Regions from separate parts of the Lactiplantibacillus sp. YT640 genome, predicted to be linked through region 2. Evidence: riboswitches for the same ligand, from Rfam matches in the RefSeq annotation. Region 2 holds a riboswitch; the other holds the start of a gene.
The links. A riboswitch is a leader RNA that binds a small molecule or an ion and turns the genes downstream of it on or off. The one in region 2 is predicted to bind preQ1.
Positions count from the first base shown of each region.

Region 1: it holds a riboswitch for preQ1, as region 2 does, so the genes downstream of both, ACOV1R_RS08190 (QueT transporter family protein) here and ACOV1R_RS05105 (nucleoside hydrolase) in region 2, are expected to answer to the same signal.

Region 1 is NZ_JBMNVY010000009.1:55,440-63,030, reverse strand. Features, by position in the region: gene ACOV1R_RS08195 (peptide ABC transporter substrate-binding protein) at 16-1,641, shown strand; gene ACOV1R_RS08190 (QueT transporter family protein) at 1,841-2,347, opposite strand; PreQ1 riboswitch class I at 2,356-2,401, opposite strand; gene argF (ornithine carbamoyltransferase) at 2,456-3,478, opposite strand; gene ACOV1R_RS08180 (acetylornithine transaminase) at 3,471-4,640, opposite strand; gene argB (acetylglutamate kinase) at 4,637-5,383, opposite strand; gene argJ (bifunctional glutamate N-acetyltransferase/amino-acid acetyltransferase ArgJ) at 5,399-6,607, opposite strand; gene argC (N-acetyl-gamma-glutamyl-phosphate reductase) at 6,638-7,591, opposite strand, start outside.
Region 2 is NZ_JBMNVY010000005.1:14,009-21,599, forward strand. Features, by position in the region: gene ACOV1R_RS05095 (ABC transporter ATP-binding protein) at 1-96, shown strand, start outside; gene ACOV1R_RS05100 (ECF transporter S component) at 324-875, opposite strand; gene ACOV1R_RS05105 (nucleoside hydrolase) at 872-1,852, opposite strand; PreQ1 riboswitch class I at 1,873-1,917, opposite strand; gene ACOV1R_RS05110 (dihydrofolate reductase family protein) at 2,274-2,813, shown strand; gene ACOV1R_RS05115 (cation:proton antiporter) at 2,877-4,043, opposite strand; gene ACOV1R_RS05120 (YczE/YyaS/YitT family protein) at 4,239-4,916, shown strand; gene ACOV1R_RS05125 (AEC family transporter) at 4,985-5,911, shown strand; gene ACOV1R_RS05130 (aspartate ammonia-lyase) at 6,174-7,574, opposite strand.

The DNA.
Region 1 (7,591 bases), on a different contig from region 2:
TGAGGAGGAACGCTAATGTTGATGAAAAAATTGACAACTATTAGTTGCCTTTTACTAGTACTAAGTAGTCTAACCGCTTGTGGGCAAGCACATGCCAATGTCACAACCACCAGGAAAACCCTGCATTTGATGCAGGATAGTGAATTAACCTCATTGGATACCTCAAATACAGCCACACTTACACAATGGAACGTCTTACAACAATCCATGGAAGGCCTCTATCGCATGAACGCTCAGAATAAAGTGGTCGGTGCAATGGCCACTAAAGTCGTTAAACCAACAAATCATGGCAAAACCTACACCTTTCACTTACGACGAAATGCAAAGTGGAGTAATGGTCACACCGTCACTGCCAAAGATTTCGTAACAGCTTGGCAACGCTCTGTCAGTGCCACTTCTACCTCTGGTTATAGTTACATATACGAAGGTATCAAAAACGCTGCTCAAATTTCAGCCGGACATAAATCTGTTAAATCATTGGGCGTTACTGCAGTGAATAAGCACACTTTAAAAGTTACGCTCAGCCACGCCATGCCATACTTGAGTAAGATGCTCACCATGCCCGCTTTCTTTCCCCAGGATCATCAAGTGGTGTCCAAATACGGGAAAGATTACGGAACTACTAGTACAAAAATGGCCTACAATGGCCCGTTCGCCGTTAAAGGTTGGAACGGGACTAATGATTCTTGGAATTTGTTAAAAAATACATACTATTACGATAAAAGTGACATCAAGTTAAATAAAATAACAATGCAAGTTGTCAAAGACTCCACAACTGCCCATAATCTCTTCTCACAAAATAAATTAGATGACGCTACTGTCACCGGCGTCACCGCGCAGGGTGTTCAAAATGACTCGCATCTGAAACACGTCAGTAAAGCTGGCACTTATTATTTACGTCTCAACATGCAAAAAAATCGGGCTTTAAACAATCAATATTTACGTCAAGCCTTGAATCTTGTGCTTAATAAAAAAACACTCACCAAAAATATTTTGAGTGATGGTTCAACACCTGCTTACAATTATGTCACACCAGGTTTAACCACCGATCCCACTACGGGCAAGGATTTTGGTACTGAAACTCAAAGCACCTACCGACACAATGTTGCTAAAGCACAAGTATTATGGAATAAGGGTCTCAAGCAACTTGACCGTTCTTCTGTAACATTAAAGCTAGTTAGTGATGACACGACGGTCGCTAAGAATATTGACCAGTTTGTTCAAGCCGCTGTAGCACAAAACCTGAAACATGCCAAAATGTCAGTTTCAGCGATACCTTCAAAGGCCTCCGGCGAAGCAGTTACTAACGGAAATTACGATTTGACTTATACACTCTGGCTAGCAGACTACGCGGACCCGATTTCCTTTTTCGACATTCTGACAAAGAACAATCCGCAAAACTACGGGCACTATGATGACACTGTTTTCAATCAACAAATCACCGCTGCACACAACCAGAACGCAACTAACACACAATCATACTGGCAAAATATGAGAACTGCCGCCAAACGTCTCAACCAAACAGCAGCAGTCGTACCGCTTTACAACATGACTGAAAGTCACCTTGTAAATTCTAATTTAAATGGTGTCAGCTATCATGCGGTTGGCGAAAACGATTATACGCGTGCTTACTTCAAATAATTGTCTGGGTTCTGAAATAAACATCAGTCATTATGCACTATATCTGCCCATAATGAACTCTCATCGCCAACTTCACTATGAGTCGATTAGATTATTTTGTTCAACTGACATCGTAATGACTCGACAAAAAAACCATTATTTCAATGACTCATCCTTCATCGAAATAACGGTTTTTAGTCTGATTTGTAAAAATCACACCCTACTGAATCCGGTCACTAAAGTGCAAGACCCGATCCAAGCTGTACATAATTGGCGCGGTGATACTCATGATAATCAACTCTGATAAAGCAGTTGTTAGATACGTCGGCCAGAAAGCGACGCCGCTACTCATCATGGTAATCATCAGTGCGATCATAAACATCGAAACGGTGAATAGCGCGATATTCAGTAACATCCGTTGCCAAACCGTCTTCAACTTAGGGGCCAACCACGTCAATACCAGCAGGGCTAATAATGATTGGCCGCCACCAAAGAGAACGTTGAGGAGACTCGCACCGGGACCAAAAGCGTCAAACAAAATAACGCCAGCAACAATTCCCCAAATATACTTGCGATTGAACACGGCTAAGTGGTTCAACCCTTCAGAAACGCGGAATTGAATTGCGCCCGATGCTAAGCTAAAAGCTGCGGGGCCTAGGCATAGTACAACATACATTGCAGCGACTAGGGCGTTGATAATCCATGGTCGAATTTTTGATTGTGTCATTCGCTTAATTCCTCCTAGTTTTTTTAACGTGGGATGGTTACGAACCACGTATTGATTGAAACAAAGCGAATATAATCGTAGCACGCTCTAGTAGTTCCCGCAAGCTTGCTAATTGAAAATGCTGGTAGGAATAAATAAGTTACCTAATGTAGCCGCCATTACCGCCTTAATTGCTGGCATCCGGTTGCCGGCCTCTTCAAAGACGACCGCCTGCTTACTCTGGAAGACATCATCCGTAATTTCAAACGCCGTCATTCCGTACTGTTCGCCTAATTTGGCTCCCAGCTGCGTCTTTAGATCGTGTAGTGCTGGTAAGCAATGCATGACAATCGTCGATGACTTGCCAGTAGCTGCGAGTAACGCAGTATTAATTTGAAACGGCAATAGTTGCTTGATCCGCTCACCATAGTCGACCTGCTCGCCCATTGAGACCCAGACATCCGTATAAAGCGCATCAGCCTGAGTAACGGCTTGTTGCGGATCAGCCGTAATCACGACCGTGCTCCCAGCTGCCTGCGCATACTGTTGGGCCAACGCGACCACTGCTGGGGCTGGCTGTAACGCTACCGGGGCCCCGATAGCGATATTGATGCCGAGCATCGCTCCCGCCACAAGTAAACTATTAGCCATATTATTGCGACCATCACCAACGTACGCTAACGTCAACCCTTTTAAATGACCAAAATGTTCCTTTAATGTTAAAAAATCCGCTAAAATCTGCGTCGGGTGCCACTCATCGGTCAATCCGTTCCAGACTGGCACACCACTATAGGTCGCTAAGTCTTCGACCGTGCTTTGTTTAAAGCCCCGAAATTCAATACCATCATACATGGACCCCAGTACTTTCGCCGTATCAACAACTGACTCCTTCGTCCCGAATTGGATGTCGTCCTTACCCAAAAACTCTGGATTCGCGCCCAGATCATTAGCCGCCACAGTAAACGCAGAACGTGTCCGTGTCGACGTTTTTTCAAACAGCAACGCAATATTTTTTCCTTGTAAATAAGGGTGTGGGATATGGTGTGCTTTAAGGGTCTTCAAGTGACTAGCAAAGTCAATTAAGTAAGCTAATTCTGTTGGTGTATAGTCGATTTCCTTCAAGAATGACCGACCTTCAAATTGATTATTCATTCGTCGTGACCTCCGTTGTCAAAGTTGTCAGTACCTTTGCAATCAAGGCAATCCCAGCTAATAAATCGGCCGGTTGCATCACAATTAGGGGTAACAAACGTAACGTATTATCGCCAGCTGATAACGTCAATAAGCCTTCTACTTGTAGCCGGGTAATGACTTGATTAACCGGCATTTGTTCATCTAAGTGGATTCCAATCATTAGGCCCTTCCCCGTGATTTGTTTAACTACCGGTATCGGTTCGACTTGAGTCGCTAGGGCTTGCCAGACAAGTTCGGCATGGGCCCGAACCGTCGTTAACAGCGCCGGTGTTAATTGGGTCAAGACACGTTTTGCCGCCGCCATAGCAACAGCATTACCGGCGAACGTCGAGCCATGGCTGCCCGGACCAAAGGCAGTGGCTAATTGCCGCCGACCAACCATTGCCCCCACTGGCAAGCCATTCGCTAAGCCCTTGGCGACCGTGTAGATATCAGGATCCAGGCCGTAACCTTCATAGGCCATCCGGTAACCAGTCCGACCGATTCCCGTCTGCACCTCATCAATAATCAACAAAACACCCGTTGCTTGGCATTTCGCATTAACCGCTTGTAACCAAGCTGTTTGTCCCGCAAAGACGCCGCCTTCACCTTGAACGACTTCTAAAATAACGGCCGCCAACTCTGGTGTGATTTTGTCCAAAGCCGCGTCGTCATTATAGGTTGCAAACGTGATGCCAGGCACTAATGGCGCATAGCCAGCCTGAATATGAGGATTGCCCGTCATCGACATAGCGCCATAGGTTCGACCGTGAAATGAATGCTGAAAAGCTAAGATGCCGGTTTTACCCGTGTACTTCCGTGCGAGTTTTAATGCAGCTTCATTGGCTTCGGTTCCGGAATTTGCAAAGTATACGAGTCGCTCTTCACCATTCGCTAACAGGCCGGCAACGGCATCTTGTAATTCATTTTCGTATAAATTCGACGTATGCCAGATATGCGTCAACTGCTGGGTGACGGCCGCCTGAATTTGTGGTTGGTGATACCCAAAGTTGCAGACCCCGATTCCCGCCGTAAAATCTAAATACGTCTTGCCATGATTATCAGTCAGATGAACGCCCTGACCATCCGTAATGGCAAATGGAAAACGTTGATAGGTTGGAAACACGTGTTGCATGGTCATACGGCCACCTCCTGAATAATTGCGGTTCCTGGTTGATCGATTGCATTCGTAATAATAGCCTGCTTGACTCCCGTCTGAATCGCGGCAATTGCAGCTTGAACTTTGGGTTGCATTCCCGCGGTGATCACAGCTGTTCGAATCAATTGCTGAGCTTGTTGTGGCGATAGTGATGTCATCACATTACCGTGATGTATAATTCCCGGGACATCGGTTAGCAAAACCAATTTTTCAGCATGTAGTTGTTGGGCTAGCACGGTCGCTGCCATATCCGCATTGACATTGAGCCATTGTCCCGTCTCGGTTAAGGCTAAAGGGGCCAAAATACCGATATGATGAGCCAACAATTGCATTAATTGCACTTGATTGACAGCGGTGAGCCGGCCGACATACCCTAGCTGTCGATAATCAATCAATTCACCAGTTAGTAACTGATTATCCGCCGCATTGAGCCCCAACACAGGTAGGTGATGTTGCGTTAATTTTGCAAGTAAGGCTGGTTGCGCATCTCCTAGCAGGGCCAACTTGGTGAGCACTAAGGTCGCCGCATCCGTCACCCGCAACCCGTTCACCTTATGCACGGGCAAAGCAAGCTGAGTCGTCAGTCGATTGATCATTGGCCCCCCACCGTGTACGATCAGAATCTGATAATGCTGTTGGTACCACTGTGCGATTTGGTCAAAGAAAGTGGTGCTCAATTGGCTAATCGCCTGGCCCCCAATCTTAATTACAATTAATTTTGTCATTTTCACCACCTCCGTTTAAGTATGATAGCTCGCGTTAATTTTGACGTAATTGTAAGTCAAGTCACAACCCCAAGCCTGACCACTTGCTGTACCGTGATGTAAATCAACATCGATCATAATCTGGTTATCACGTAAGGTCGCCTGCACCGCTGCCATATCAAAGTCAACGGCCAGACTTTGTTGAACAAGTAAAACGCCGTTCATTTCAATATCGACCGTCGCCACATCGATGTCTGCATCAGTGGCGCCAATCGTGCTAATGATTCGCCCCCAATTCGGGTCTTCACCGAAAATGGCCGCCTTAACGAGGTTAGAGCCAACAATTGCTTTGGCGATTTGCTGACCATCAAACGTTGTAGCGGCGTGGACCACATTACATTCGACTAACTTGGTCGCACCCTCACCGTCAGCGGCAATTTGCTTGGCAAGTTGGCCTAAGACATAGTGCAACGCCTGATTAAAAATATCATAGTCGGTGGTACCCGCTTGTAAACTCGGATTATCTGCCAGACCATTCGCCAACGTGACCACCATGTCATTAGTAGACGTGTCACCGTCAACAGTAATCTGATTGAATGTCTGATCAACGTTAGTACTTAGCATGTCCTGTAAAACTGGCCCGTCTATTTGGGCATCGGTGGTGACAAAACCAAGCATGGTTGCCATCTTGGGATGAATCATTCCAGAACCTTTGGCAAAACCGGTCAAGGTAACTAACTGGCCGCTGAGTTCACACTGCACACAGACGGTTTTGGGATGCTGGTCTGTCGTTAACACGGCGTAGGTCACCGCGTCACTCTTCGTTGGTGTCAATTGCGGCAAGCCGTTTTTGATTTTATCCATGGGTAACTGAGCACCAATCAGCCCAGTTGAAGCAACGCCAATCAAGTTCGGCGCCACGTTTAGTTTATTCGCTAACCAGGCTTGTTCTTGCAGCGCATTCTGCCACCCCTGCTCGCCAGTACAAGAATTGGCGATTGCACTATTCAGCAGCAGTCCCTGTAATTGGTGGCCCTGGTCGATCATCTGTTTAGTTAACTTAGTTGGTGCTGCCTGAAACTGATTCGTCGTATAAGTTCCAGCCGCACTGGCAGGCACTTTTGAAAATAGCCAACCAAAATCTTTTTTATGACGACGAAGACCAATATGAATGCCATCACTGTAAAAACCTGCCGGCCACTGAAAGGCAACCGTTTCAAACTTCGTATTCGTTAAAACTTGCATCTGCATAACTTCCTCTCTTATTGCACCTTATCAGGGAAATACAGGTAACGTCGGTAATCCGGCCGTAACCGCGAAATCAAAATAGCGATTAAAATTCTGAACGGCCTGCCCCGCAGCACCTTTCATCAAATTGTCAATGACGCTCACAACCACGATGGTGTTCGTGACCGGATTATAATCAACGCCTAACGCACAGTTATTAGACCCAACAACGTCCTTGAGCGTCGGCATCCCCGTTGGTAGCACTTGCACGAACGGCTGCTCATGATAGGTCGCGGTAAAAGCTGCGCGGACCTGCGTCGTTGTCAATGCTGACTTCGCTTTGGCATAAATCGTCGTCATAATCCCACGCGTTACTGGAATCAAAGTGGTAGTAAATTCAATCGCAGAAATCGCGGACCACCACTGCTGTAACTGTTGCATCATTTCAGGGATATGTTGATGTTGATTCAACTTGTATAAACTCAAATTATCATTCACAGCGACGTAATGACTCGCAGCTGTCGCTCGTTTGCCAGCACCAGATAAGCCGGACTTAGCATCCACAACAATCGAAGTCGGTTCGACCAACTGTTGCTGAGCAAGTGGCGCTAGTCCTAATAACGTAGCAGTCGCATAACAGCCGGGATTCGCAATGTAGGTGGACAACGGCGCCGGCATATCAGCTAAGCCGTAGCTCGCCTGCGCCAAAGCGGTCGCCGGTGCTGGATCACGTTGGTACCACCGCTGATATTGCTCTGGATCATGCAAGCGGAAGTCACCAGATAAATCGATGACTGGAAAATGAGCAGCGATGAATGGTAATGCCAATTGTCGCGTGATGCCCGCTGATGTCGCAAAGAACACAATCGCGTTATCGCGCATGATTGCCGTCGCATCGAATGGTCGAATAACCGCCGTTTCCTTCTGGTACATGGCTGCCACCGTCTTTAATGCCACCGTAGTTGCTCCCACGTGCCCGTATAATTGGATGCGATCGATCTC
Region 2 (7,591 bases):
GCCATCGTAATGGTGACCCATGACCAGCGGCTAATTGATGACTGTGACGTGGTCTATCAAATTGAAGATGGTAAGATGAGTCGCCGCGATTCGTAGCGATATTGACCACTGCACTTTAACCTCATAACAACAAAAATGACCTCGCAATAATATTCCTGCGAGGTCATTTTTATTGTTCATATTCACACAACTTATCAGGTACTACAAATCGAAAGCTAGAGTTTACCAAGCTCAAAGACAGCCTGCTTCGGCCCGCTGGAAAAAGTGCGAGTTAGCGTAAACATGCTTAGATTTAGTCATCCGACACCAAGTCATCCGTTCAACTAATTAGCTTGCGGCAATTTATATCGCAATGCGCGGTAAACAAGTGCGACCACGTACACTGTGATAAACCGATCTAAATAATCCGTTCCCACTTGTATCAAGAAGACGGCCATCGCTTTGCCCATACCGGTACCTAATAATAATTGGACTAGCATGCTCGAACCAGACGACGTGATGCCATGAAATAAGATGACCGTAATCGCCGTGGATAAAAGTGTTCCGGGAAGTGAAATAACACCAGCTAGCCACCAATTTGACCGCCACGTGCCCGGCTTGATTCGCCGATATAGCAGACCAGCAACTAACCCAGTCAGCAGTTGAACGGGCATGAAGAACAGCGAGTACAGGTCTGTCGTCGCACCCACGATAACTCCGGTGGCACCCCCGGCCAACATTCCACCCAGTGGTCCAAACACAGCAGCAGCCAAAACGGTACCAATTGAATCTAAATAAATCGGTAATTTTAACATCAAGGCAATGTTACTGCCAACAATATTCAGGGCAATGCAGAGCGCCAATAACGTAATTGCCCGCGTTTTTATTCTCTTCATGCACTCACCAATTGGTGCAAGACTTGCGTTAAATCAGGATCAGCCGCACCGACCACAGTCGTTAAGAACAACCGCCAAAAAGCTACGACGTCAACCTTCGTCATGATTTGACTATTGGGTGTGTTGTGCCAAAAATCATGATCATCCACGATTGACTGCCCACGCGCGACACCATCCGTCACAACCGTCGTGTAGCTTTCAAAGCCACTCAGAATCGTTGGGTCAAGCATTCCGGCCACGGCCAACGGATCATTGATCACACAACCAATAACCCGTTCATATTCCCAATGAAAGTCAAAATAAAAGGTTGTAATTTTCTCAATAAACGCCCCCATTGCTGGATTGACGTCTTTAATATACGTTAATAAACTGGGTGTCAACACGATGTTACGCGTGACGTCTAAACCAACCATCTGAATGGGAACAGGCATCAAGTCAAAGACGACCTTGGCCGCATCCGGGTCACACCAGAAGTTGTATTCAGCCACTGGCGAACAATTACCGTGACTCCGATAACTTCCACCCATCAGTGTAAATTGATCGACTTGTTCAAATAAGCGTGGATCACGTTGCAGTACCGTTGCAATGTTCGTCAACGGTCCCAACGCTAAAATCGAAGTATCAGGTGCTTCAATCAGCGTCTCTTCAATAAAACCAGCGGCATCTTGAATCGGTCGTACCGCCGTTACCGCTGGAATCTGACTATTCCCTAAACCATCATCGCCGTGGGTGTCTTGCGCACTCGTGTAGGCGACTTCTAATGGGCGATTAGCGCCCAAATAGACTGGAATATCCAATCGGTCAGCCAAATCTAAAATTTTCAGTGCATTTTCCGCACCGATATGGGTTGGCACGTTCCCACAAACAATTGTAATCCCAATCACATTAAGTGCCGGTGATTTAAGAGCCAATAATAGTGCTAAACTATCATCGATCCCGGGATCACAGTCAATAATAACGTTACGCGTCGCATTCATTCTCTTACCTCCGATAACTGAAGTTCTTGGTTTTTTATCCTGGGAAGTTTACGAACCAGGCCAGCTCGCCTAATTAGGCCAAACTGTATGTGATGAAATGCTAATCCAATTATAGCGGACGGTGGGGCCCTTGAAAACCACCAATCGTTACTCCGACTCACATCTTGATTGCCGCATGCTACTTCTCCGACAATGATCACCACGACCTGCTTAACCCGCTGTAAATACTCATCCCCATTAGCCCCGCAACATCATTATTTGCAGTATTCATACGCTCCCAGCGACACCTTAAGTAGTTTCCCACCTCCCATTTCGAACCAATTATTTAATTATGTTACTGAACTTTTACCGGAGTTCAGCAAGTGAATGACCGGAAAACATGGTACAATATGACTACTAAAGATAAAGTAGGTGTCGAATCATGCGTAAAGTTCAGTTTTATGGGGCCATTTCAATTGACAGTTGTTTAGCCACTAAGGATAATCGGCTGGACTGGCTGTTCAAAACAGCTGGTGCCAACGATGCCCCCACCGAAGCATTTATGCAGCAAGTTGATACCGCCATCATGGGCCGCCATACTTACGAATACACGATGGAACAAACCACTGATCAACTCATTAATCCATATAATCCGGCGACCCACAATATTGTCATGACTTCCCACCCCCACACCGGTGATGAACGTACCCAGTTCACCAACACCCCCGTCACGAAGATCGTCGAAGACTTGCGACGTACTGCTGGCCAAAACATTTGGATTGTTGGCGGTGCTGGCGTCTTAATGCCGCTGTTAGCTGCGGATTTAGTTGATGAGCTCTACATCCAGATTGCACCAGTCATTTTGGGTGACGGCATTCCCTTATTTAAAGCAATTGACCAGCAACAGCGCTTTGAATTAGTTGACACCAATCGATATAGTCAGCTCGCCGAAGTCCACTATCAACGTTTAACAACTGAATAATGTCGTGATTAAAAAATCCCAGCCCGTTTGCAACACGCAAACAAGTTGGGATTTTCAATTGCTTTAAGCTTCACGTTGGCGTTTAACCGCCTGACGAAGTAATAGCGGTGCAATCAGCGTCGTTAAAATGATTGCTGTGATGACTGCCGAATAACGATCATCTGATAGTAATTTACCTTGATAACCTATCTGTGCAATGATCAGGGCCATCTCCCCACGTGACACCATGCCGGCGCCAATCTCATAGCCGCTTAACCAATTAAAACCCGCTAACCGTGCGCCGACCCCGGCACCAATGAGCTTAGTGGCAATTGCCGCAACGGTAATCACAACGATGAACCAAAAATCGTTCAAGAAACCATTGAATGACATATTCAGCCCAATACTAACGAAAAAGACTGGGATAAATACAGCATTACCAATGGGTTGAATATGCTCATCGATAACTTCATGATAGTCCGTCTGACCAACGGCGATACCGGCAAAGAACGCGCCAATCACAGCACTTAAACCGATTGCGTCCGCTAAGTATGAGAGTCCAAAACAAATCACTAGTGACATCAGCGTGATGGAGGTTGGAACCAGTAGAGCATTCCCCACGGCCATTAAATGTGGCACCACCCACTTGACCACAAAGTACAGCGCCACAAAGAACGCCAACTGAATCGCCAGCGAGAGTCCCAAGTTGGTTGAGGCATGACTACCGCCACCACTGACTTCACTGCCAAATAAGCTGATCATCAAACTCAGAATCAAAACAGCCAGGACGTCATCAACGACCGCTGCACCTAAAATCGTCGTCCCTTCTTTACCATCGAGGGCGCCTAACTCTTTGAGAACCGCGACTGAAATCGAAACCGATGTGGCCGCGAAGGTTACGCCCAAGAACAAACTTTCAGTGGCGTTAAGGTGAAATAGTTGGCTACACCAGTCAATCACCGCAACGGGTAGAATGACCCCCAGGACCGCAACTAACAAGCTAGGACGCCAATACTTCTTCAGCAATTTCAAATCGCTCTCTAAACCGGCCATGAACATTAAAATAATCACGCCAAGCTCCGCGAAGTCTTTGATAAAACTTGTTGCTGAGACCCAACCTAATACGGCTGGGCCAAGTACAATTCCACTTAACAATTGACCAATCACCGCGGGTAAGCCCATTCGGACACTCAGGTGCCCCGCAACCGCCGTAACAATTAAAATCAACGCTAAACTACCAACATAATCCATTAAAAACCTCCTAAAAAAGGGCACCGCAAGCTCTGACTACCCAACCCAAAAGTAGTCCGAATTCTTGAAGTGTCCTTCAACCGTAAAATCTATTGTGCAATTAGTATAGCATATTTTTACAAGTCTAGCCGTGACATCTACTTATGAAAGCGGTTATAATAACTCATATACTGTTAACTGAAAGGTCGCTTAGTCGTGTTGAACATTCCTGATTTTCGTCAACGTTTTGGTTTTTTAGTTTTTTCCATTATTCTGAATTCTGCTGCCAACGCGCTCACCATCGCCACCAGCCTAGGCAGTGCCGTCTGGACTGGCTCCAGCGTTAATCTAGCTGACTGGACCCATATTTCATTAGGAACCACCTTGTTAATGTACGGTGTGGTTGTCACGATTCTCAACCAACTTCTGTTAGGTCACTTTGATCGGCGTCGGTTTATCTCCAACTTGCTCTATATCGTGCCCTTTAGTTACCTGGTCCAATTTATCGGCTACTTTTGGGATTGGCTACAGATTCCCGCCCTGCCCCTGTTGCCACGCTTGATTCTAAACGTGCTTGGACTATTAGGCGTTGCGGCCGCCGTCTCGATTTACCAGCGTTGTAATTTAATTCAGCATCCGAACGATGATTTATCGTACATCTTACGCTTTCGGTTTTTACATGGTTCCGCTATCATTGCCCAGTGGACCAGTTATTTGCCACCTCTGACGATTATCGTCGTTTCATTCTTCGCCACAGGTCATTTGCGTGCCATTGGCTTCGGGACGGCCTTTGCCTTAATTGCTCAAGGTGCCATCATGGGGTGGTCTGATCATCATGTTTTTCCCCATCTCAAACATCACGTGGATATTGTCCAGGCGCATCATCCGGCCTAAATGAATCTTGACAAAGTTCAGGCCAAGCCTCAATAATGAGAGTATTCTAATTTATTGGACTGAAGTAAATGAATTTAACGCAACTAACTAGTCAAATCATTTTGATGTTCATTCTCATGCTCGTCGGCCTGCTCGTTAACAAGCTCGGCTTCATGCATGCCCAGACTTCAACTGATTTAACCAACATCCTGTTATACATTGTGTCACCTTGCTTGATTATTCAAGCCTTTGAAAAGACATTTTCAGCCGACCGCTTGCAAATGTTAGCCCGGGTCATTGCTGGAATTGTGATCATTTATGTGCTCATGATCATTGTGACGCAATTACTATTCAAACGCGTCTCTGACCAGAATTTGCGTCGCATTATGCGTTACGGTGCCGTATATTCTAATGCCGGTTTTATGGGGATTCCATTAACCAGCTCCCTATTCGGTGCAACTGGCGTATTCTATGCTGTTGCCTCGTTAGCGGCCTTCAATATTTTTAGCTGGACTCACGGTATCACCCTCTTCACCGGACAACAGGGAAATCGGCGGGATAATCTTAAACAGATCGTCTTTAATCCGAATATCATCGCCATTGTTGTTGGGCTACTGATCTTCGTAACCTCGCTGCAACTGCCAACGATTGCCAATAGCGCCATTAAGTATGTCAGTTCGGTCAACACCCCCTTGTCCATGATCGTTATTGGGAACAGTTTGGCAGACGTTAAGCTTAACCGTGCGACACTCGATAAACGTCTTTGGTTAGTCATCTTATTGCGAAATTTACTGTTTCCATACTTGGCGATTGTTGTCCTCCAGCTAATGGGTATCACTGGTATCCCATTATTCACCACAGTGTTAATGGCTGCTTGCCCAGTCGCCGGAATCGTCGTCTTGTTCTCGCTCAAAGTCCACGGTGATCCCGGGCCAGCCGTTGCCCTAATGAGCATCTCAACGATTTTAAGTGTCGTTACCATTCCAATCGTCTTTGCTTTGGTCAACTTGTACTAATGTGCCTCACTGCTTTTAGTTAAGACTAAGTAAACGACAACTAAAAATGAGCCATCAGAATTTTTCATTCTGGTGGCTCATTTTTAATGACTAGCATTTGAGATACGACTTAAGCTTAGATCCACTGCGTTTTAGCAATTGGCAGAAAGCGCGCTAACTTTGTTTTTTGCTAAGTCGTGCGACGTCCATTGGCTTTAAACTGGCTGGTGTCAACCTCCAGCACTAGCATATCTCAGCCATAAATTGCACTGCAAAACAGTGGCTACTTTGCAACCACTCGTAGTTGTTCAATAACCTCTGGACGTGGCTGAGTTAGTCCGGCCGGTGAAAACAGCTGCTCGACCAAATCATCGCTAAGCAAGCGACGTCGATGTAATAATTCAGGAATTGCTTGGTTAGTGGTGAGCGCTTCTTTAATCAGCGCGGTAGTCGTCTCATAACCAAGGTATGGCGCCAAAACAGTTGCCGTAATGGCCGAATGTGCCACTTGATCTGCACAGCGTTGGCGATTGACCGTCAATTGCCGCACACAGTGATCGACTAATGTAGTCAAAGCCTGCTGTAAATGCTGCTCACTGGCTATCAATGCCCGTAACATAATCGGCTCGAAAGCGTTTAATTCCAATTGGCCTGCTTCCGCTGCCATTGTTACCGTCGTGTCATGACCAATCACTTCAAACGCAACTTGGTTAACAACCTCCGGAATAACCGGATTGATTTTACCTGGCATAATAGAAGAACCTGCTTGCTGTGCGGGCAAATTCAATTCACCAAAGCCAGCTTGTGGGCCGCTCGCCAGCAATCTTAAGTCATTGCTAAACTTGGAAAGATCAACGGCTAACGTCTTCATGGCCGCAGAGAATTCCACGAACAAATCACAGTTTTGCGTTGCATCGATCAAGTCTGGTGCAGCTACTAAATCTAAATCAGTATTTTGATTTAATTTCACTAAAATCTGCTGTTGATACGTGTGAGTCGCGTTGATGCCGGTACCGATTGCAGTCCCACCCAAATTTACGATTCGGAGATGTTCGCCCGCCTGCCGTACACGGGTCAAATCACGCTTGAATAATTGGTAATAAGCATGAAAGGTCCGCCCGTACGTCGTCGGTACCGCATCTTCAAGCTGAGTTCGGCCAACTTTGATGGCATCTTGATAACGCTGCGATTTAACCAGTAACGTTTGTACCAACCGGCTGAGTGCCGTTAATAGTCCTGGGAGTTGCATGCAAAGCGCCATTTTACCGGCCGTTGGAAAAGTATCATTGGTTGATTGTGATTGATTAACATCATCGTTGGGATGAACGGCAACTGCCGGCATCAATCGGTGAGCCAAATTAGCCACCACTTCATTGACGTTCATGTTAGCCGAGGTCCCAGCACCCCCCTGAATCGCTGGCACAATGAAGTTATCCGCGTAACGCCCCAGTAGTAACTGATTACATGCCGCAATAATGGCGTGTGCCTTATCATTAGACAAAGTTCCGGCAGCCGCATTCACACTGGCCGCCGCTTTCTTGATTTGAACGAGACTTTGCATGATCAGTGGATGCATCAATTCCGTCGTAATCGGAAAATTATGAACGGCACGTAACGTATGAATTCCATACAAAGCATCATCCGGAACAGCTAACTTACCAATACAATCAGCTTCAATTCGCATAGCAAAACCCTCTTATT